3 linked regions of the Variovorax paradoxus EPS genome follow. Each later gene encodes a partner of the first gene's protein in a complex. Links are inferred from orthologs where the notes say so. Each region holds a gene or a part of one and is shown on either strand. Other genes may lie near its edges.

Region 1 (7,197 bases):
CGCCACCCCGCACATCGCCCAGCAGCTCTGGACGGAACTCGGCTACGACAAGGACCTCGGCGGCCTGCTCGACGCAGCCTGGCCGACGGTCGACGTCGAGGCGCTGGTGCAGGACGAGATCGAGCTCATGCTGCAGGTCAACGGCAAGCTGCGCGGCAAGCTGCTGGTGCCGGCCGGCGCCTCCAAGGACGAGATCGAGAAACTCGCGCTCGCCTGCGACGACTTCGTCGCCTTCGCCGAGGGCGCGCCGCCCAAGCGCGTGATCGTGGTTCCCGGCCGTCTGGTCAACGTGGTCCTCTAAACGATAGAAGCATGAACAAACGCAATGCCTCGTTGCCGCGCCGCGGCTTTCTCCTCGGTTTGACGGCCGTGGGCGCCAGTGTGGGCCTGGCCGGCTGCGGCTTCGAGCTGCGCAAGGCGCCGGTCTTCGCGTTCAAGACGCTGTCGGTGGAGGGCAATTCCGCGCTGATCAACCAGATTCGGCGCGACCTGCGCGCGGCCGGCACGGTGACGCTGGTGCCCAAGGAAGACGCCAAGACCGCCGACGCGGTGCTGGTGGTGCTGGGCGAAGACCGCGACCGGTTCGTGATCTCGACCAATTCGGCCGGCGCACTGCGCGAGTTGCAGCTGCGCCTGCGCGTGCGCTTCAGCCTGAAGACGCCGGGCGGCAAGGAATTGCTCGCGGCCTCCGAGGTGTCGCAGACGCGCGACCTGAGCTTCAACGAGACCAACGCGCTCGCCAAGGAAGGCGAGGCCGAACTGCTGTTCCGCGACATGCAGAGCGACATCGCGCAGCAGTTGATGCGGCGCCTCGCAGCCGTCAAGGAACTCTAGGCGCCGCGCCGCAGCGATTCCATGCAACTTGCCAGCGCCCAACTCGGGGGCCACCTGCAGAAGGGGCTCAAGCCGCTCTACACGATCCATGGCGACGAGCCGCTGCTCGCGCAGGAGGCGGCCGACGCCATCCGCGCCGCCGCGCGCGAGCAGGGCTACACCGAGCGCAGCTCGTACACCGTGGCCGGCGCGCACTTCGACTGGAGCGCGGTGCTGGCGGCGGGGGGCTCGCTCTCGCTCTTCGCCGACAAGCAGATCGTGGAGATCCGCATCCCTTCGGGCAAGCCCGGCAAGGACGGCAGCACGGCGTTGCAGCAATTGGCCGAAGCCGCGCCCGGCAACGACAGCACGCTCACGCTGGTGATGCTGCCGCGCCTGGACAAGGCCACGCGCACCGGCGCCTGGTTCTCGGCGCTGGAGAACAACGGCGTGAGCATCCAGGTCGATCCGGTAGAGCGCAATGTGTTGCCGCAGTGGATCGCGCAGCGCCTCGGGCAACAGGGCCAGCGCGTGATGCCGGGCGACGAAGGCCAGCGCACGCTGCAGTTCTTTGCCGACCGCGTCGAAGGCAACCTGCTCGCGGCGCACCAGGAAATCCAGAAGCTCGCGCTGCTGCACCCGGCGGGCGAGCTGAGTTGGGAGCAGGTCGAAGGCGCGGTCAACAACGTGGCGCGCTACGACGTGTTCAAGCTTTCCGAAGCGGTGCTGGCCGGCAATCCGCAGCGTGTGGCGCGCATGCTCGACGGCCTGCAGGCCGAAGGCGAGGCCGAGGTGCTGGTGCACTACACGATCGCCGAGGACATTCGCGCCCTGAAGCGCGTGAAGGACGCCATGGCCGCCGGTCGGCCGCTGCCGATGGCGCTGCGCGAGAACCGCATCTGGGGCCCGCGCGAACGCGCCTTCGAGCGCGTGCTGCCCCGGCTGGACGACCGCATGCTGGCACGCCTGCTGCGCGCGGCCCACCTGGTGGACGGCATCTGCAAGGGCCTGAAGCAGCCCGACTGGCCCGCCAGCGGCTGGCAGGCGCTGCAGCGGCTCGCGCTGATGCTGTGCCGTGCGTGCAGCAGCGCGCCGGCGGCCGCGCGCCGCGCCTGATCTTTTTTCTTTCTTTGGCGGCTCCAGGCACCAAAAGGCCTGTGTAAGCCGGGCCACAGGTCGGCGTGGGAAAATGTTCGCATGAATGCGTTCAACGTCAGCGAGCACATGCAGGCCCTAGGGCTGCAGGCAAAGACCGCTGCTTTCCTCATGGCCCGTGCGGATGCAGCTACCAAAAACATAGCATTGAAGGCGCTCGCGCGGCGCCTGCGCGAAGCCGGCCCGGCGCTGTCGGTCGCCAATCAGAAAGACCTGGAACGAGCCACCGCCGCCGGACTTTCGGCCCCGATGGTCGATCGCCTCAAGCTCACGCCGAAGGTCATCGAGACCGTGGCCCTGGGCTGCGAGCAACTCGCCGGCATGGCCGACGTGATCGGCGAAATGATCGGCATGAAGCAGCAGCCCAGCGGCATCCGCGTGGGCCAGATGCGGGTGCCGATCGGCGTGTTCGGCATGATCTACGAGAGCCGTCCCAACGTGACCATCGAGGCCGCGAGCCTCGCGATCAAGTCGGGCAACGCCGCCATCCTGCGCGGCGGCTCGGAAGCCATCGAATCGAACAAGGCGCTGGCGCTGCTGGTGTCCGAGGCGCTGGCCGAGGCCGGCCTGCCGGTCGAGGCGGTGCAGCTGGTGCAGACCACCGACCGCGAGGCCGTGGGCCAGCTCATCGCCATGCCCGAATTCGTGGACGTGATCATTCCGCGCGGCGGCAAGGGGCTCATCGAGCGCATCAGCCGCGACGCCAAGGTGCCGGTCATCAAGCACCTGGACGGTAACTGCCATGTTTATGTAGACGACACGGCCGAGTTCGGCATGGCGCTGCGCATCGTGGACAACGCCAAGACTCAGAAGTACAGCCCCTGCAACGCCGCCGAAGGCCTGCTGGTCTCGGAGGTGGTCGCGGAAGACTTTTTGCCCCAGATCGCCGCGATCTTCGCCGCCAAGGGCGTGGAAATGCGCTGCGACCCGGCCGCCGCCCGCATCCTGCGTTCGGACGAGGCGGCGCTCGACCCGGCTGCCAAGGTCATCGATGCGGTCGAGACCGACTGGTCCGAGGAATACCTGGCCGCCGTGATCAGCATCAAGGTCGTGGCCGGCGTCGATGAGGCCATTGCGCACATCAACCGCTATTCAAGCCACCACACCGACGCCATCGTCACGCGCGACCACGTGCATGCTCAGCGCTTTTTGCGCGAGGTCGATTCGGCCAGCGTCATGGTCAATGCGAGCACCCGCTTCGCGGACGGTTTCGAGTTCGGCCTGGGCGCTGAAATCGGCATCAGCACCGACAAGTTCCACGCCCGCGGCCCGGTCGGCATCGAAGGGCTGACCTCGCTCAAGTACGTGGTGCTCGGCCAAGGCGAAGTGCGGACGTGATGCCTGCTGCTCCCGCGGTCTTGTCATCGGGGCATGTACCCCCAATTCCTACAATTCCGCTCCACCTCTAAGAAATCGAAGAAGGCCGCCGCATGGTTCCGCATCTCGTCACCGCCCTGACCGGCCCGATCAACGAACTGGAACAGCGGGTGCTCGACTCGATGCCCGCCATCGAGCGCTGGTTCCGCCTTGAGTGGATGGAGCACACGCCGCCGTTCTACAGCTCCGTCGATATCCGCAATGCAGGCTTCAAGCTCGCGCCGGTCGACACCAATCTCTTTCCGGGTGGCTGGAACAACCTCACCAAAGAGATGCTGCCGCTGGCGGTGCAGGCCGCGCAGGCAGCCATCGAGAAGATCTGCCCGGAGGCGCGCAACCTGCTCGTCATTCCGGAAAATCACTCCAAGAACACCTTTTATCTCGCCAACATCGCGCAACTTGTGCGCATCTTCCATATGGCGGGGCTCAACGTGCGAATCGGCTCCGTCGATCCGGCGATCAAGTCGCCCAAGAAGATCGAATTGCCCAACGGCGAGACCGTGACCCTGGAGCCGGTGGTGCGCGGCAAGCGGCGGCTGGGTTTGAAGAATTTCGATCCCTGCACAATTCTGCTCAACAACGAGCTTTCGGCAGGAACGCCGGGCATCCTCGAGGACCTTCACGAGCAGTACCTCTTGCCGCCGCTGCACGCGGGCTGGTCGGTGCGCCGCAAGAGCAACCACCTGCACAGCTATGAGGAGCTGTCCAAGCGCCTGGGCAAGCTCTTGGGCATCGATCCCTGGCTCATCAACCCGATCTACGCGCGCGCCGAAGGCGTCGACATTGCCGAGGGGCGCGGCATCGACGTGCTGACCAGCCATGTCGATGCGGTGCTCACCAAGGTGCGCCGCAAGTACAAGGAATACGGCATCAACGAAAAGCCCTTCGTCGTCGTCAAGGGCGGCCACAGCGGCAGCGGCAGCCCGGGCGTGGTGACGGTGCGCGATGCCAAGGAAGTCGAGGCGCTGATCGGCAAGTCGCGCACCAGCACGTCCTCGGCAGCCAAGACCTCCGCCGGCCGCGACCTGCGCGAACCCACCGAGCTGATCGTCCAGGAAGGCGTGCTGACCAACGAGCGCGTGCACAACGGCGTGGCCGAACCGGTCGTCTACATGATGGACCGCTACGTGGTGGGCGGCTTCTACCGGGTGCACGCCGAGCAGGCGGCCGACGAGAACCTCAAGCTGCCGGGCGCGAGCTACGTGCCGCTGGCTTTCTCGGAAAGCACGCACATGCCCCAGCCTGGTGCCAAGCCCGGCGCGAGCGCCCCGAACCGTTTCTATATGTATGGCGTGGTCGGCCGCCTGGCCATGGTCGCGGCCAGCTACGAGATGGAAGCGACCGACCCGGACGCCGAAATCTACGAATGATTGCCGCCGCCGGGTTGCGGCGTCACCGGGCAACGGCAAAATAGCGACCCCACAGCAAACGGAAACAAAAGGGCGGGAGGGGTGACGCGTGGTGGAACAACGAATGAATGTTCCGCCGCCACGGCACCTTCGCGTGTCTGACGCGTCGATCCACAACGGCCAGCCCTTTTTCCCATCGACTTCGTGTCAGCCCCCAAAACAATCTCTGCCGGCCTGATCGTCGGCGCCATCGGCGTCGTCTACGGCGACATCGGCACCAGCGTGCTGTATGCGGTCAAGGAAGTGTTCGGCCACGGCCACGTGCCGTTCACCGTCCAGAACGTCTACGGCATCCTGTCGATGTTCTTCTGGACGCTCACCGTCATCGTCTCGATCAAGTACGTGGTGCTGGTGCTGCGCGCCGACAACGAAGGCGAGGGTGGCCTCGTCGCCATGCTCGCGCTGGCGTCCCGGGCGGTCGCCGACAAGCCGCGCCTTCGGCATGTGCTGCTGGTGATCGGCATCTTCGGCACCTCGCTCTTCTACGGCGATGGCGTCATCACGCCGGCCATTTCGGTGCTGTCGGCGGTCGAGGGCCTGGAGGTGGTGTCGCCGCACTTCAAGCACTACGTGATCCCGATCACCCTGGTCGTGCTGTTCTGCCTCTTCGCCGTGCAGAAGCGCGGCACCGCAGGCATCGGCAAGTTCTTCGGCCCGGTCACGCTGGCGTGGTTCGCGGCCATCGCGGTGCTGGGCGTGTGGCAGATCCTGCACCACCCCGAAATCGTCAAGGCGCTCAACCCCTGGTATGCGCTGAAGTTCATCTGGGACAACCCGGGCACCAGCTTCATCCTGCTGGGCGCGATGGTGCTGTGCGTGACTGGCGCCGAGGCGCTGTACGCCGACCTGGGCCACTTCGGCAAGAAGCCGATCCGCATCGCGTGGTTCTCGGTCGTCATGCCGGCGCTCACGCTCAACTACCTCGGCCAGGGCGCGTTGCTCTTGGAGAACCCCGAGGCGGTGAAGAACCCCTTCTTCATGATGGCGCCCGAGTGGGCGCTGATTCCGCTGGTGCTGCTGGCCACGCTGTCGACGGTGATCGCGTCGCAGGCGCTCATCACCGGCGCGTTCAGCGTCACGCGACAGGTGATCCAGCTGGGCTACCTGCCGCGACTGAACATCGAACACACCAGCGTGCGCACGGCCGGGCAGATCTACATTCCGCTCGTCAACTGGGGCCTGTTCGTGGCCATCGTGCTGGCGGTGGTGATGTTCCGCACCTCGAGCAGCCTGGCCGCGGCCTATGGCATCGCGGTGACGACCGACATGCTGATCACCACGATCCTGACCTTCTTCGTGATCCGCTACGCGTGGAAGCTGCCGCTGGCGCTGTGCATCGCATCGACCGCGGTCTTCTTCGTGGTCGACTTCCTGTTCTTCGCCTCGAACCTGCTCAAGATGTTCGAAGGCGGCTGGTTCCCGCTGTTGATCGGCGGCTTCGTGTTCACGCTGATGATCACCTGGAAGGAAGGCCGCCGGTTGATGGGCGAGGCGCAGCACGCCGACGCGATCGATCTCAAATCTTTTCTCGACTCCGTGTTCGTGAGCCCGCCGGCGCGCGTGGACGGCACGGCCGTGTTCCTCACCGCCGAGCCGGGCGTCGTGCCCAATGCGCTCCTGCACAACCTGAAGCACAACAAGGTGCTGCACGAGCAGAACATGTTCGTCACCGTGCGCAACCACGAGGTGCCCTGGATTCCGATGGACAAGCGCATCGAGATCGAAGCGTTGGGCCACCACTGCTGGCAGGTCATCGTGCATTACGGCTTCAAGAACGACATCGACCTGCCGCGCGCGCTCGAGCATGCGCGCCTGCGCGGCTGCCAGCTGGAGCCGATGGCCACGAGCTACTTCCTCTCGCGCGACGTCGTGATTCCGACGCTGGGCAGCGGCATGGCGCCGTGGCGCGAGAAGCTGTTCGCGCAGATGCACCACAACGCGAGCGGAGCGGCGGCCTTCCTCGGGTTGCCGAACAACGCGGTGGTGGAGCTGGGGTCGAAGATCGAGATCTGAAGCAGGGTGAAGGAGCGATCGCTCCTCAGCCGAACTCTTCGGGCCGTTCCGCCGCAAGCTGCGTCATGTGCCCCGCGATCGCCCCCGGCGTCGTGAACCAGATCTCCCCACGATCCCGCGCACGTGCCAGATGCGCGAGCGCCGTGCGCAGGTGGCGCAGCCGGTATGGCTGGCCGACGATGTACGGATGCAGCGCGAGCCCCATCACCAGCGGCTGCGCGCGCGACTGTTCCAGCATCTCGTCGAAGTTGTCGACCACCATCGCGCTGAAATCCTTCGCATCCATCAGGCGTCCCACGATCATCGGAATATCGTTGAGCTCCTGCGGATAAGGCACCGACCAGATCGAGCCGCCGCCGCGCGTACGCATGCGCACTGGCTGGTCGTCGTGGCACCAGTTGAGCGTGTAGCCGTAGCCGGTTTCGCCGAG
Region 2 (7,184 bases), 480 kb from region 1 along the record:
CCTGTCGATGGCCACCACAGGCCGGGCATGCGGCCGTCGTGCGGCCGATGCTGGGGCTCAGCGAGCGGCGGAGGTCTGCGCCAGCGCCTGCGGCATCGGCGGCGTGACCGAGGCCATGTCGAAGTTCGACGGCCAGAGGAAGGAGGCGCGGCCCGGCACGCCGGCAATCACGATCAGCGTCTGCGTCAGCGTGAGCCCACCCAGCGTGACGTTCACGTCGTAGGCACCCGGGTCGAGGCGCGCAAGCATGTAGGGCGCCTGCGTTTGCACATCCATCACCGTCTGGCCGGTGTATTTCTGGCGGATCTCGACCGAGGCCTTGGCCGGGAAGCCCGCGAACTGCGCGCCCTTGCCGTCGCTCACGCCCAGCTCGATCGTCGCGGCCCAGCGCGGCGCCACCATTTCCATGAACTCGGCCTCGCCCTTGGCTGCGCCGCCGCACATGTACTCGACGCCTTGCGCCACCTGGATGGGCGGGTTCGAGAAAGCGTGCGCCGGCAAGACGGCGCCGAGGAATGCTGCTGTACCGCCCAGTACCAAAGCGGCCAGTGGCCGCCGGAGACGCATAGGGTTCATTGCTTGTTGTCCTCGATCTTGCATGACGTGAAATCCGTCGAGGATTTTGCTTAGCAAGAGTCGGGCTAGATATAGCGTTTACGAGGAACGATCCTCGAATCGAAGTTGAACGCTATTGTTTTAATAGCTGATGACGGCTGTGTGACGGGCATCGCGGCCGTTTCCGGACCCCGACCTCACGGAAACCCTGAGACGCAACGCTTTTGAGGCCGGCCCGCACGGGTGCATGGTTCGCGCCTACAGCGGTGCACGGCGGCGCCGGCTAACAACGAGGCATGACTACAGAAGGAGCTTTCGAATGACCATCCAGTCGACGATCAATGAATTCAAGCGGGTCGATGCCCAACGGGCCGACTTTCCGGGCGAGCACCTGGCCGTGCTCGGGGCGGGTGTGTTGCTGCTGCTGATTTCGGGGCGCAGCCGGTCTTTCATTGCGCGTTTGGTGGCCGGTGCGGCCGGCGGGGCGTTGATCGGGCGGGCTGCGAGCGGGACGGGCGGGATCGCGCGTGTGGCGGCTGCGATGCAAGGCCGTGGGCAACCTGGCCGCGTGAAAAGCTAGCAGGTCCGACGCCCGCCTGTTGTGCCTTCGCGGAGATACTGCGTCTCCGATGAACGGCACCGACGACCACGACCCCCTGCCCGAACGCCGAGAGGCGATGACGGCATGGGAGCGTGGTTTGAGGCCGAAGCGGGATCGCCATTGGGCGTTGTGGCTGGCGCTCGCCGCGTTGCTCGTGTTCCTGCTCTTTCGGGGCGCGGAATGGTTGCTGGCGCAGCGCGCTTCTTCCCAGCCTGCGCAACAGCGCCCGACAGCGCCACCTGCGCCGATCGGCCGTGCTGCGCCCGTGCCGCCGTCGCCATCTCTCGCCCCCGCCCCACCCGACACTTTCGAGGTGACCAAGTGCCTCACGCCCTCGGGCAAGGCTGCTTATTCGGACGGGCCCTGTCCGCCGGGCTCACGCGCCACGACGGTTCGCCTCCGTCGCGACGTGAACATTGCGGATGGAATGAGCATCTCGGAACGAGAGGCTTCGAACCGAAACAACACCGCTGTCGCCGAGCAGCAACAGCAATACGAGCGGCAGGTGGCTCGCAATGTCGACAGCGCGATGGCTGAATGCAGCCAGCTGGATGAATCCGTCAAACGGCTCGATGCCGCCGCACGGCAGCCGCAGGACGTGTATTCGCAGGATCGGCTGCGCAGCGAAAGACATGCAGCGCGCGACAGGCGGTTCCGGTTGGGTTGCCAGTAGCGTGGTGGCTTGCCGGGTTGCAGCACCGGTGTATTCGAATTTCTCGGATCAATAAAAATCGAGAAGTAAAAGAAGCACATGGCCGGTAATCGAAACCGGGCGCCTGATCATTTGGGAGACTCTGCTTGTGCGGAAATGAATTTCCAAAAAATTGAAAAACTTTCAATCCTTTTTAGCTTGAGGCCGAGGGTGATCACCCTATAAAAAACTGTGCGAAAAATATCAGACAGGCTCGCCACGGTTGAGTTTTTTGTATTTTGCGCTGCAACTGAAAAATTACAGAAAACCCAATCCGAATGGTTGAAGAAGACGCTCAGAAAAGCCAGGAATGCCAAACCATACACTGGCTTCATTGCTGAAATAATTACGTGGATTCTGCTGTCGGTTATCCGCGGAAAGCCAATAAGAATTGAGCCGGCATTCGAAATCTACCTGTAATTTATGAAGGCAAAAACTCAAACTCGATCTGGCTTTACGGATCATTGGCAATTGGCGAACATGCCGTCATGCAATTCCAAGGCCGGGGGCTGAAATTCTCGGGGAAAATTTCCCCAATAAATGACGATTTGCCGATCGTCTTAAGCGAAGCGTTGCCGCAATAAAAATTGCCGCAATCCCCGGCAGGGGATTACGGCAATTGCGCTGGAAATGCGTGCGACGCTCGCTCAAACGTCGATATTCGCCGCCCGCAATGCGTTCTGCTCGATGAACTCCCGCCGCGGCTCCACCTCATCGCCCATCAGCATCGTGAACACGCGATCCGCTTCGATCGCGTCGTCGATCTGCACGCGAAGGAGGCGGCGCACGGTCGGGTCCATGGTGGTTTCCCACAGCTGCTCGGGGTTCATTTCGCCCAGGCCCTTGTAGCGCTGGCGCGAGGTGGCGCGTTCGGCTTCGCTGATGAGCCACTTCATGGCCTGGCGGAAGTCGTCGACCTTTTCTTCCTTGGCGCGCTCGCCCTCGCCGCGCTTGACCAGCGCGCCTTCGGTGCTCAAGAGGCCACGGAAGGTGTTGGCTGCTTCTGCCAACGCTGCGTAATCGGCGCCATGCACGAAGTCCTGCGTGATCACGCTGCTCTTGATGTTGCCGTGGTGGCGGCGGCTGATGCGCAGGAGCGGCTTGTCGGTGCGGGCGTCGAACTCGTTGCTCACCTCGGCCGGAATGCCGGTCGTGTTGAGTTCGCGCAGCTTGGCCTGCAGCGCGACGGCCGAGGCTTCGGCGGCGGGCGTGGTGTCCAGGTCGAGCGCCACGCCGTCGGCGATGGCGCGCAGGGCCTCCGCGTCCATGAAGTTGCGCAGGCGCGCAATCACGGACTCGGCCACCTGATGCTTGCGCGCCAGTTCGGCCAGGGTGTCGCCGGTGAGCGTGGTCGAGCTCGCGCCGCCGGTCTCGATGCGCGCATCCTTCAGCGCCACCTTGAGCAGGAAGGCGTCGAGCGCGGGGCCGTCCTTCAGGTACTGCTCTTCCTTGCCGACCTTCACCTTGTAGAGCGGCGGCTGCGCGATGTAGATGTGGCCGCGCTCGACCAGCTCCGGCATCTGCCGGTAGAAGAAGGTGAGCAGCAGCGTGCGGATGTGGGCACCGTCGACGTCGGCGTCGGTCATGATGATGATGCGGTGGTAGCGCAGCTTGGCGACGTTGAAGTCGTCGGCCCCGCCACCCGCAGTCGTCGCGCCGGCGCGGCCGATGCCGGTGCCCAGCGCGGTGATCATCGTGAGAATTTCATTGCTGGTGAGCAGCTTCTCGTAGCGCGCTTTTTCGACGTTCAGGATCTTGCCGCGCAGCGGCAGGATGGCCTGGAACTTCCGGTCGCGGCCCTGCTTGGCGGAGCCGCCGGCGGAGTCTCCCTCCACCAGGTAGACCTCGCACAGGGCAGGATCTTTCTCCTGGCAGTCGGCCAGCTTGCCGGGCAGGCCCATGCCGTCGAGCACGCCCTTGCGGCGCGTCATTTCGCGGGCCTTGCGGGCGGCTTCGCGGGCGCGGGCGGCTTCGACGATCTTGCCGCAGATGATCTTGGCGTCGTTCGGGCGCTCCTGCAGGTAGTCGGTGAGCAGGCGGCCGACGATGTCTTCCACCGGCGCGCGCACTTCGCTGGACACCAGCTTGTCCTTGGTCTGGCTGGAGAACTTGGGCTCGGGCACCTTCACGCTCAGCACGCAGCACAGGCCTTCGCGCATGTCGTCGCCGGTGACCTCGACCTTCGCTTTTTTCGCGAACTCGTTCTCTTCGATGTACTTGTTGATGACGCGGGTCATCGCGGCGCGCAGGCCGGTGAGATGGGTGCCGCCGTCACGCTGGGGGATGTTGTTGGTGAAGCAGAGGACCTGCTCGTTGTAGCCGCTGTTCCACTGCATCGCCACTTCGACGCCGATGTGCGTGCCGGGGATGCCGCCGTAGGTGTCGGCCGGCTTCTCGCCCGCTGCATAGAACGAGTTCGGATGCAGGACGGTCTTGCCCTTGTTGATGAATTCCACAAAACCGCGCACGCCGCCGGCGCCCGAGAAGTCGTCTTCCTTGCCGGTGCGCTCGTCCAGCAGGCGGATGCGCACGCCGTTGTTCAGAAAGCTCAGCTCGCGCAGGCGCTTGGAGAGGATCTCGTAGTGGAAATCGTTGTTTTCCTTGAAGATTTCCGTGTCCGGCAGGAAGTGCACTTCGGTGCCGCGCTTGTCGGTGTCGCCGATGATCTTCATGGGCGAGACCTCGAAGCCGTTCACGGTTTCGAGCAGGCGGTTCTGCACGAAGCCGCGGCTGAATTCGAGTTCGTGGATCTTGCCTTCGCGGCGCACGATCAGGCGCAGCTTGATGCTCAGCGCGTTCACGCAGGACACGCCCACGCCGTGCAGGCCGCCCGAGACCTTGTAGCTGTTCTGGTTGAACTTGCCGCCCGCGTGCAGTTCGGTGAGCGCGATTTCGGCGGCCGAGCGCTTGGGCTCGTGCTTGTCGTCCATCTTCACGCCGGTCGGGATGCCGCGGCCGTTGTCGGTGACCGAGATGGAGTTGTCGCTGTGGATGGTCACGACGATGTCGTCGCAATGGCCGGCCAGCGCTTCGTCGATGGAGTTGTCCACGACTTCGAACACGAGATGGTGCAGGCCCGTGCCGTCGGAGGTATCGCCGATGTACATGCCGGGGCGCTTGCGCACGGCTTCAAGCCCTTCCAGGATCGTGATCGAGCCTTCGCCGTAGCTGGTGTCGGCCAGGATGACTTCGGGCGCGACGACCTGCACTTCAGGCGTGTAGACCGGCTCGGTGTGCGGGACTTCGGGCTTGTTTTCTTCTGCACTCATTCGATATTCCTCTATCTCTCTCACGTCATCGACGTGATTTTTCGGGCTCTCAAGAACTCAATTCGCCGCCTCTTGAAAGCGCAAACCCGCGGAGGGCCGCGGGTTGTCTGCGCAAGGCGCTGTGTGGTTCGTCTGCTAGATACGCATCGGCATCACGACGTACTTGAAAGATGCGTTCTCGGGGATGGTTAACAAGGCCGAGCTGTTGGAGTCGGCCAGGTCCAGCTTGACCATGTCCTGGTCCATGTTGGACAGCGCGTCGATCAGGTAGGTGACGTTGAAGCCGATCTCGATGGCGTCGCCGCCGTAGTCGATGTCGAGCTCGTCCTGGGCTTCTTCCTGCTCGGCGTTGTTCGATGCGATGCGCAGCGTGCCGGGCTCGATGTTCAGGCGCACGCCCTTGAACTTCTCGCTGGTCAGGATGGCGGTGCGCTGCAGGCTGGCCAGGAGCGGCGCGCGGCCGAGCGTGACGGTGTTCTTGTGGTTCTTCGGGATCACGCGGTTGTAGTCGGGGAACTTGCCCTCGACCAGCTTGGTGACGAACTCCATGCCGCCGAAGCTGAACTTGGCCTGGTTGTTCGCGAACTGCATCTCGATGGCGCCTTCGGCGTCGGACAGGAGGCGCTGCATTTCGAGCACCGTCTTGCGCGGAAGGATCACTTCTTGCCGAGGCACTTCGACGTCGAGCATGGCCGAGGAGAACGCCAGGCGGTGGCCGTCGGTGGCCACGAGGCTCAGTTGCTTGCCTTCGGCAACGAACAGGATGCCGTTCAGGTAGTAGCGGATGTCATGCACGGCCATCGCGAACGAGACCTGCGAGAGCAGGTCCTTCAGCGTCTTTTGCGGCACGCTGAACACGGGGCCGAAATTGGCGGCTTCCTGCACCAGCGGAAAGTCTTCGGCGGGCAGCGACTGCAGCGTGAAACGGCTCTTGCCGCCCTTGAGCACCAGCTTGCTCGCGCTCGATTCGAGGCTCACGGTCTGGTCGGCCGGCATGGTGCGCAGGATGTCGATGAGCTTGCGCGCGCCGATGGTGGTGGTGAAGTTGCCTTCGTCGCCGCCGAGTTCGGCCGTGGTGCGGATCTGGATCTCGAGGTCGCTGGTGGTCAGCTGGAGCTGGCCGCCGGTCTTGCGGATCAGCACGTTCGCCAGGATCGGCAGCGTGTGGCGCCGCTCGACGATGCCCGACACCGACTGCAGCGCTGCAAGAACCTTGTCTTGGGTTGCCTTCAAAACGATCATGTCTTCTTCCTCTTCTCTATCTCTTTGAATCAGCTTGTAAGACGCCATTCTCCGCTGTCGCGAGGGGCATTTCTGATGACATCCGGCTTCAGCCCTTGAGCGTCTGTTCGAGGACGTGCAGCTGCTGGTTGAGCTCGGTGAGCTGCTGGCGCTCGCCCGAGATCTTGCGCACCGCGTGCAGCACCGTCGTGTGGTCGCGCCCGCCGAACAGCTCGCCGATTTCCGGCAGGCTTTTTTGCGTGAGCTCCTTGGCCAGGTACATCGCGATCTGCCGCGGCCGCGCAATGCTGGCCGGGCGTTTCTTGCTGTACATGTCGGCGACCTTGATCTTGTAGTAGTCGGCCACCGTCTTCTGGATATTCTCGACCGAGATCTGCCGGTTCTGGATCGACAGCAGGTCGCGCAGCGCCTCGCGTGCCAGGGCGATCGAGATCTCCTTCTGGTTGAAGCGCGAGTAAGCCAGGATCTTGCGCAGCGCCCCTTCGAGCTCGCGCACGTTGGAGCGCACGTTCTTGGCAACGAAGAAAGCGACCTCTTCCGGCATCTCGGCCGATTCGGCGCGCGCCTTGTTGATAAGAATGGCCACGCGCATCTCGAGCTCGGGCGGCTCGATGGCCACCGTGAGGCCGGAATCGAAGCGTGAAACCAGTCGCTCGTGGATGTCGGCCAGGCCCTTGGGGTAGGTGTCGCTGGTCATCACGATGTGCGACTTCTTGGCGAGCAGGGCCTCGAACGCGTTGAAGAATTCTTCCTGCGTGCGGTCCTTGTTGGCGAAGAACTGCACATCGTCGATCAGCAACAGGTCGAGCGAGTGATACCGCTCCTT
Region 3 (7,188 bases), 2.2 Mb from region 1 along the record:
CGCGCGCCTAGCAAAATCGTTGGTGTAGGTCTTGAGGAGGTCGATCTTCTCGGCCTTCACCGCAGTGTCGAAGCTCGCGATGGCCGTGAGGGCCGTCTTCGGTCCATCGGCCGGCACGAGGCCATCGGTGGCGATCGATTCGCGCACCTTGTCGAAAGACGCGAGGTACAGCGCCCGGTCGCCGAGCAAATAGGTCTCGGGCACCGTCTTGATGATGTCGCCCGGCCCCGCCGTCTGCAGCCACTTCAGGCCGTGCACGATGGCATTGGCCAGCGCCTGGCAGGTGTTGGGGTTCTTCTGGATGAAATCGATCGGCGCGTAGAGGCAGGCCGCGGGCATCGGCCCGCCGAACACCTGCTGCGTGCCCTTGAGCGTGCGCGTGTCGCTGATGATCTTCACGTCGCCCTTCTGCTCGAGCATCGTCATCACCGGGTCGGTGTTGCTGATGGCGTCGATCTGGCCCGAGCGCAGCGCGGTGAGCGCGCCGGCCGCGACGCCCACGCCGATGTAGCTCACATCGCTCGCCTTGAGGCCGCCGCGCGAGAGCACGAGATTGGCCACCATGTTGGTCGACGAGCCCGGCGCCGAGACACCGATCTTCTTCCCCTTCAAGTCCTGGATGCCGGTGTAGCCCGCCATGTTCTTGGTCGACACGCCCACCGCGATCTGCGGTGCGCGGCCCTGCAGCACGAAGGCCTGGAAGAACTGGTTCTTGGCCTGCAGGTTGATGGTGTGTTCGTAGGCGCCCGAGCAGACGTCGGCCGAGCCGCCCACCACCGCCTGCAGCGCACGCGCGCCACCGGCGAAATCGGAAATCTCCACCTCGAGCCCTTCGGCCTTGAAGTAGCCGAGCTGCTCTGAGATGGTGAGAGGCAGGTAGTAGAACGCGGCCTTGCCGCCGACCGCGATGGAGACCTTGGTCTTTTCCAGCTTGGCTTGCGCAAAAACCCGCGGCAGCGCAATCGCTGCGGCGGCGACTGCGGAGGCGGAAATGAGGGTTCTGCGATGCAGCATGAAGCGGTCCTGCGGGCTCATTGATTCTTGTGAAGTGAATCGAGCTTAGGGGTGCGCGCCCGTTGCCTGCATCGGGGTCATCCCGTGCGGGTTTCCACGTAAGCATGAAGGCCTCCACGGGCTCTCTGCCGAATGGCCTGCGGTGGCCTATTTCGCGAGGAAAAGAATCGCGACGTTGACCAGGAACGCGAGCGCCCAGACCGCGCTGCGCACGCCGCCGATGCCCTTGATGTAGATCGCAAGATAGATCACGCGCAAGACGACATAGGCCACGGCCAGCATGTCCAGCCGCGCCTGGTTGGCGCCGAGCTGGTGCGCAATGATCACCGCGCCGATGAAGAACGGCAGCCCTTCGAAGGTGTTGGCCTGCGCGCTGTTGGCGCGTGCACGCCAGCCGCTTTGCTTCGCGGCCCATTCGCGCGGATGCACGTTGTCGCGCGGGCCGAAGGCGCCGGCCTTCGCGATCCATGCCGCGAGGTACGGCAGGCCGCAGGCGCAGAACACGCACCAGTAGGCGATGGTGAGCAGGGAAAGGGTCATGGCGTTATCGACGGTCGACCAATGCGTGCGCGATGGTGCCGAGGTCCACGTACTCGAGCTCGCTGCCGGCCGGCACGCCGCGCGCAAGACGCGTCACGGTGAGGCCGCGCTGCTTGAGCGCTTCCCCGATCACATGCGCGGTCGCCTCGCCCTCGGCGGTGAAGTTGGTGGCGAGGATGACTTCGCTCACCGTGCCGTCGAGCGCGCGGTCGAACAACTTCTGCAGGCCGATGTCCTTAGGCCCGATGCCGTCGAGCGGACTGAGCTTGCCCATCAGCACGAAGTAATAGCCGCGGAAGGCGCCGGTGCGCTCCAGCGCCGCCTGGTCGGCGGGCGTCTCGACCACGCAGAGCTTGGTCCCATCGCGGCGCGAGTCCATGCATACGCTGCAGATCGGTGCTTCCGTGAAGGTGTTGCAGAGTTCGCAGTGCCGCACGTTGCCCGCTGCCTGCTGCAGTGCGCGCGACAGCAGCTGGGCGCCGTCGCGGTCGTGCTGCAGCAAATGAAACGCCATGCGCGAAGCCGACTTCACGCCGACGCCGGGCAGGCGGCGCAGCGCATCGACCAAGGCGTCGAGCGAACTGGCGTCGGCCATCAATCGCTCAGAACGGCAGCTTCATGCCAGGCGGGAGGCCCGGCATGCCTGCGGTGAGCTTGCCCATCTTCTGCTCGCTGGTTTCCTCGGCCTTGCGCACTGCTGCGTTGAAGGCGGCGGCCACCAGGTCTTCGAGCATGTCCTTGTCGTCGGCCAAGAGGCTCGGGTCGATGGTGATGCGCTTGACGTCGTGCTTGCAGGTCATGACGACCTTCACGAGACCGGCGCCCGATTCGCCTTCGACCTCGATGTGCGCCAGTTCTTCCTGGGCCTTCTTGAGGTTGTCCTGCATTGCCTGCGCCTGCTTCATGAGGCCGGCCAGTTGTCCTTTGTTGAACATCGTTGGTCCTGTGTGTGTGGTGAAGAAAGGGGTGAAGGATAAGAGACGTGACTGCCCTGCCCGACTCAGACGGGCCGCAGCGTTCCTGGGACGATCTTCGCATCGAAGTCGCGCATCAGCATCTGCACCTCGGGGTCGCTGTGGATGGCCTCCTCGGCCACCCGCTGGCGTTCCTCGGCCGCATGCCGGTTGCGGCGCGCGGGGCTGTCGACCACGCCGCCGATCTCGATGGCGAGCTTCATGTCGTGGCCGAGCGCGTTGAGCGCGGCGGTCAGCTTCTCGCGGCTGGACGGCTGGTTGAGCGTTTCGCGCTCGATGCGCAGGATCCACTGGTCGGTGTCGCGACCCACGAGCTGCGATTGCAATGCGAGTTCGCGCGCGAGGGCCGTGATGCTTTCGGCCGCGACCAGTTGGGTGACGGTGGCGTACCAGAAGTCGCCGTCCTCGCTGGGCGGGATCGGCGCAGCCGGGCCGCGTTGCTCGTCGGTGCGCGGCGCATCGCGCTGGCCGGGAGGGGGCTGCACGCGGATCGGCATGCCGACGACCTTGGCGGGGGCGTCCATGGAGGAAGGCCTGTGATCCGAGGACCGCATGGGTTCGTCGACGACGGCCAGACGATGACCGGCGGGAACCGATGCCGGCGCATTCGATGCTGCAGCGGGAGCCGGCACAGGCGGCGTGGGCGCCGTCGGAGGCGGTGTTTCGGCCGCGGGCCTGACCACGGGTGTGGGGGCAGGCGAAGGCGCAGCGACCGGGGCCGGCGCCCTTTGCGCCGCGCCCTGCGCTTCATTCAGAGTTTTTTTTTCCGGGGTAGCCGTCGAAGCGGCCGCGTTGGAAGGTTTGAAGGCCAGCAGCCGCAGCAGCACCATGGTGAGCGCGGCGTATTCGTCGGGTGCCAGGCCCAGCTCGCCGCGGCCGTGCAGGCAGAGGCTGTAGAGCAGTTGCGTTTCGTCGGCCGGCATCAGCGACGCGAGGCGGGCGGTGTCGGCGGCGTCCGGGTCGGTGGCCGAATCGGCGGACTCCGCGCGCGAAGGCACCGCCTGCAGCACGGCCATGGCCTGCAGCACCGACGTCATTTCTTCGAGCGTGGAAGCGGCGGACATGCCGTCGCGGCGCAGCGCCTCGGAGGTGTCGACCACCGTCTTGCCATCGCCCTCTGCGAGCGCCTCGATCAGCTTGAACACATGGCCGCGGTCCACGCTGCCGAGCATCTGGCGCACGCCGGTCTCGATCAGCTCGCCGTTGCCGAAAGCAATGGCTTGGTCGGTGAGCGAGAGCGCATCGCGCATCGAGCCGCGTGCTGCGCGCGCCAGGAGCCGCAACGCCTGCGGCTCGGCCGGCACCTGCTCGGTCTGCAGCACGCTCGTGAGGTGTTCGAGGATCGTCTCGGGCGCCATCGGCCGCAGATTGAACTGCAGGCAGCGCGAGAGCACCGTGACCGGCACCTTCTGCGGATCGGTGGTCGCGAGCACGAACTTGAGGTATTCGGGCGGCTCTTCGAGCGTCTTCAACATCGCGTTGAACGCGGTGTTGGTGAGCATGTGCACTTCGTCGATCATGAAGACCTTGAAGCGCCCTTGCACCGGCTTGTAGACGGCTTGCTCGAGCAGAGACTGCACTTCGTCGACGCCGCGATTGGAGGCCGCATCGAGCTCGGTGTAGTCGACGAAGCGGCCCGAATCGATGTCCCGGCAGGCCTGGCACACGCCGCACGGCGTGGCGGTGATGCCGCCCTGCCCGTCCGGCCCCTGGCAGTTGAGCGACTTGGCCAGGATGCGCGAGACCGTGGTCTTGCCCACGCCCCGCGTGCCGGTGAAAAGATAGGCGTGATGCAGGCGCTGCGTGGTCAGTGCGTTCTCGAGCGCTTGCACCACATGCCCCTGGCCGACCATCTCACCGAAGGTTTTCGGACGGAACTTGCGAGCGAGCACGAGATAAGACATTGCGGGCATTCTAAAAGGCGCGGGGAGGCGACTTCACGCTTGTTTCCCGACCGGTGCGCTCGAAATTTTCATTCACGCCTCGTCGAAGGGGGCAAATCCCACGAGGTTAGAATCCAGCCTGACGGGCCTCCCTGCATGGTGAAGTGGCCAACCGGGTCAGGTGGGGAACCAAGCAGCCCTAACTGCGTAGTCAGTGCCAGGGGTAAGGCTCGTCAACTTCTTCAGCCGCTCGTTTCACTCCATGCGAAGTGAAACGCAGCTTGCAAATATCTCAGCGAAAAATCCTCGGGCGCGAGGCCTTCACAGGCCCAGCCTCTGGATTGCACCGCGCGCTGCGGCCGCACCACTGGCCATCGATGCGGTCAGCAGATAGCCGCCGGTCGGTGCTTCCCAATCGAGCATCTCTCCCGCCACGAACACGCCCGGCAAGGGCTTCGCCATGAGCTGCGCGTCGAGCGCATCGAAACGTACGCCGCCCGCTGTGCTGATCGCTTCATCGATCGGCCGGGTCGCGATGAGCTTCAGCGGTACGGCCTTGATCGTCGCGGCGAGTTGCGCCGGGTCCTGCATCGCCTCGCGGCTCAGCACCTCGTGCAGCACACCGGCCTTGATGCCTTCAAGCCCAAGCCGACTCTTGAGGTGGCTGCTCAGCGACCGGGCGCCGCGCGGATGCTTCACCGCCGCCAGCACCTGCTCGGCGCTGCGGTCAGGCAACAGATCCAGCAACAGCGTGGCGCTGCCATGCGCGGCGATCTCGTCGCGCAGCAAAGCAGAGGCCGCATAGATCAGGCTCCCCTCAATGCCTGTGGCAGTCGCGACGAACTCACCTTTGCGCGCGAAGCTGCGACCCTGGCTGTCGGCAAATGAAATCGCCACCGACTTGAAAGGCTGCCCCGCAAAGCGGCTGGAAAAATGCTCGCTCCACCCTGCCCCGTCGAAGCCGCAATTGGCAGGCAGCAGCGGTGCGACATCGATGCCGCGCCCTTGCAGCCACGGCGCCCACGCACCGTCGGACCCCAGCCGCGCCCAGCTCGCACCGCCGAGCGCCAACACTACGGCATCTGCCTTCACCGAGATCTCGCCAGCCGGCGTGGCGAACCGCAGCGCGGCCGCATCGAACGCCGCATCGCCAAGCCAGCGATGTCGCATATGAAACTGCACACCCGCTGCGCGCAACCGATGCAGCCACGCGCGCAGCAGCGGCGCAGCCTTCATGTCCGTCGGAAACACGCGCCCTGATGTGCCGACGAAAGTCTCGATGCCGAGACCGGTCGCCCATTCGCGCACTTGCTGCGGGCCGAACTGCGCGAGCATCGGCTCGAGCTGCGGGCGGCGCTCGCCGAACCTGCTCATGAACACATCGAAGGGTTCCGAATGCGTGAGGTTCAGTCCGCCGCGGCCGGCCAGCAGGAATTTGCGGCCTACCGAGGGCATCGCGTCGTAGACGTGCACTTGCGCGCCGGACGCGCCAAGAACTTCAGCCGCCATCAGGCCGGCAGGTCCGCCGCCGATCACGGCGACGGTTGGGGAAAGGGTCATTCGAGATTTACCAGTTCGCCCTGCCCGGTGAGGAACGCGACGCGGACCGTGGCACCAGGGTAGGCATGTTGCACCGCCGCGCGGTAGCGCTGCATCTGTGCGATCAACGTCGCGTCCCGTTCGGGGCGCGCTGCGGATTTGTAGTCGAGGATCCACCAGGCACCGGTCTCGCGCTCTCGCACCAGCCGGTCGATGCGCAGGGTCTCGCCTTCGTGGACCAGCGTGACTTCGTTGCCATGCCAATCGACCCTGCGATCGTCCCACACCCAGGCACCCGCCCCCGCGCGGATGCGTTCGGCCAGTGTCGCGGCGCCGCGCGCCTGTTGCGGATCGAGCATGAATTCGCGGGCCGCGGCGCGCACGTGGGCCGAGGGCAGCGTCTCGCCCGGCACCGCCCATTCGAGCAGCCGGTGCATGGCCTGGCCGAAGGCGGCGGCGCGCGCGTCGACCGTGGCGTCGGCCGCCTTCTTGGCGGAAGGCTGATCGACGGCGGCAGCCGCTGGAGGCATCTGCTTCATCGAGAAGCTGCGCACGCCGGTCTCGACTGGCAGCTCAACCAGCGGCTCATCGGCCTCGGTCGGCTCGCAGGCCGATTCGAGGCGGGCCCACCAGCTGCCCTCGTTGGCACGCGCCGGCTTCACCGACGACAGCACCAGCCGCTCACGCGCCCGCGTGGTCGCGACGTAGAGGCCGTTGAGCTCTTCGCGATGACGCGCGCGCTGTTCTTCTTCGAGCAGCGAAGCGGCGCAGGCCGGCGGCGTCTTCTCGCTCGCGAGGAAGACGAAGCGCGTCGGCGCGCTGTCGCTGCCCTTCCATTCGACCAGCACGCCCATGGTTTGCGCGCGCGGCGGGGCGGCGTCGCAGTCGAGCATCAGCACGGTGTCGGCTTCCAGGCCCTTGGCGCCGTGCACGGTCAGCAACTGCACCGCATCGGGCGCGGCGACGGACGGCGCGCGCACGCCGCCGGCACGCAGCGCGCGCACCAGTGCATAGGGCGTGGCGAAGCGCGCGCCTTCGATCTCGAGCGATGCGGACATCAGCCCGCGCAGGTTGGCCAGCGCGCTCTGGCGCATCGCGGCGGGCACGGCGGCGCCGAACTTCGCGAGCACGTCGCCGTCGTGAAAGATGGCGTCGATGGCATCGTGGGGCGGCAGGGTCACGAGCCAGCGCTGCCATTTCTTCAGGCTGACACCCGTCTCGACCAACACCGGCGGCAA

The links.
Region 2: the proteins of holA (region 1) and dnaN are in contact, whole or in part, in a cryo-EM structure (PDB 8GIZ), measured with the Escherichia coli proteins. The link is inferred for Variovorax paradoxus EPS from one-to-one orthologs.
Region 3: the proteins of holA (region 1) and dnaX are in contact, whole or in part, in a cryo-EM structure (PDB 8GIZ), measured with the Escherichia coli proteins. The link is inferred for Variovorax paradoxus EPS from one-to-one orthologs.

The regions. Positions count from the first base shown.
Region 1 is NC_014931.1:482,938-490,134, forward strand. Bases 1-2,892 are described here. They hold holA (DNA polymerase III subunit delta), read left to right. Parts: upstream 1-855; coding sequence 856-1,929; downstream 1,930-2,892. Other genes in these bases: leuS (leucine--tRNA ligase), read left to right, coding at 1-301; lptE (LPS assembly lipoprotein LptE), read left to right, coding at 313-834; VARPA_RS02245 (glutamate-5-semialdehyde dehydrogenase), read left to right, coding at 2,011-2,892. In the rest of the region: more of VARPA_RS02245, read left to right, coding at 2,893-3,306; gshA (glutamate--cysteine ligase), read left to right, coding at 3,399-4,715; VARPA_RS02255 (potassium transporter Kup), read left to right, coding at 4,899-6,767; VARPA_RS02260 (polysaccharide deacetylase family protein), read right to left, coding at 6,793-7,197. UniProt on the Escherichia coli protein: Part of the beta sliding clamp loading complex, which hydrolyzes ATP to load the beta clamp onto primed DNA to form the DNA replication pre-initiation complex.
Region 2 is NC_014931.1:730-7,913, reverse strand. The notes cover bases 4,306-7,184. They hold dnaN (DNA polymerase III subunit beta), read right to left. Parts: upstream 6,359-7,184; coding sequence 5,252-6,358; downstream 4,306-5,251. Other genes in these bases: dnaA (chromosomal replication initiator protein DnaA), read right to left, coding at 6,447-7,184; gyrB (DNA topoisomerase (ATP-hydrolyzing) subunit B), read right to left, coding at 4,306-5,116. Also shown: VARPA_RS00030 (hypothetical protein), read right to left, coding at 58-576; VARPA_RS00025 (hypothetical protein), read left to right, coding at 875-1,135; VARPA_RS00020 (hypothetical protein), read left to right, coding at 1,185-1,829; more of gyrB, read right to left, coding at 2,495-4,305. UniProt on the Escherichia coli protein: Confers DNA tethering and processivity to DNA polymerases and other proteins. Acts as a clamp, forming a ring around DNA (a reaction catalyzed by the clamp-loading complex) which diffuses in an ATP-independent manner freely and bidirectionally along dsDNA.
Region 3 is NC_014931.1:2,717,321-2,724,508, reverse strand. The notes cover bases 1,994-4,876. They hold dnaX (DNA polymerase III subunit gamma/tau), read right to left. Parts: upstream 4,433-4,876; coding sequence 2,555-4,432; downstream 1,994-2,554. Other genes in these bases: VARPA_RS12545 (TIGR03862 family flavoprotein), read right to left, coding at 4,733-4,876; VARPA_RS12555 (YbaB/EbfC family nucleoid-associated protein), read right to left, coding at 2,157-2,489; recR (recombination mediator RecR), read right to left, coding at 1,994-2,149. Also shown: VARPA_RS12570 (ABC transporter substrate-binding protein), read right to left, coding at 1-1,014; VARPA_RS12565 (MAPEG family protein), read right to left, coding at 1,162-1,554; more of recR, read right to left, coding at 1,559-1,993; more of VARPA_RS12545, read right to left, coding at 4,877-5,971; VARPA_RS12540 (UvrD-helicase domain-containing protein), read right to left, coding at 5,968-7,188. UniProt on the Escherichia coli protein: Part of the beta sliding clamp loading complex, which hydrolyzes ATP to load the beta clamp onto primed DNA to form the DNA replication pre-initiation complex.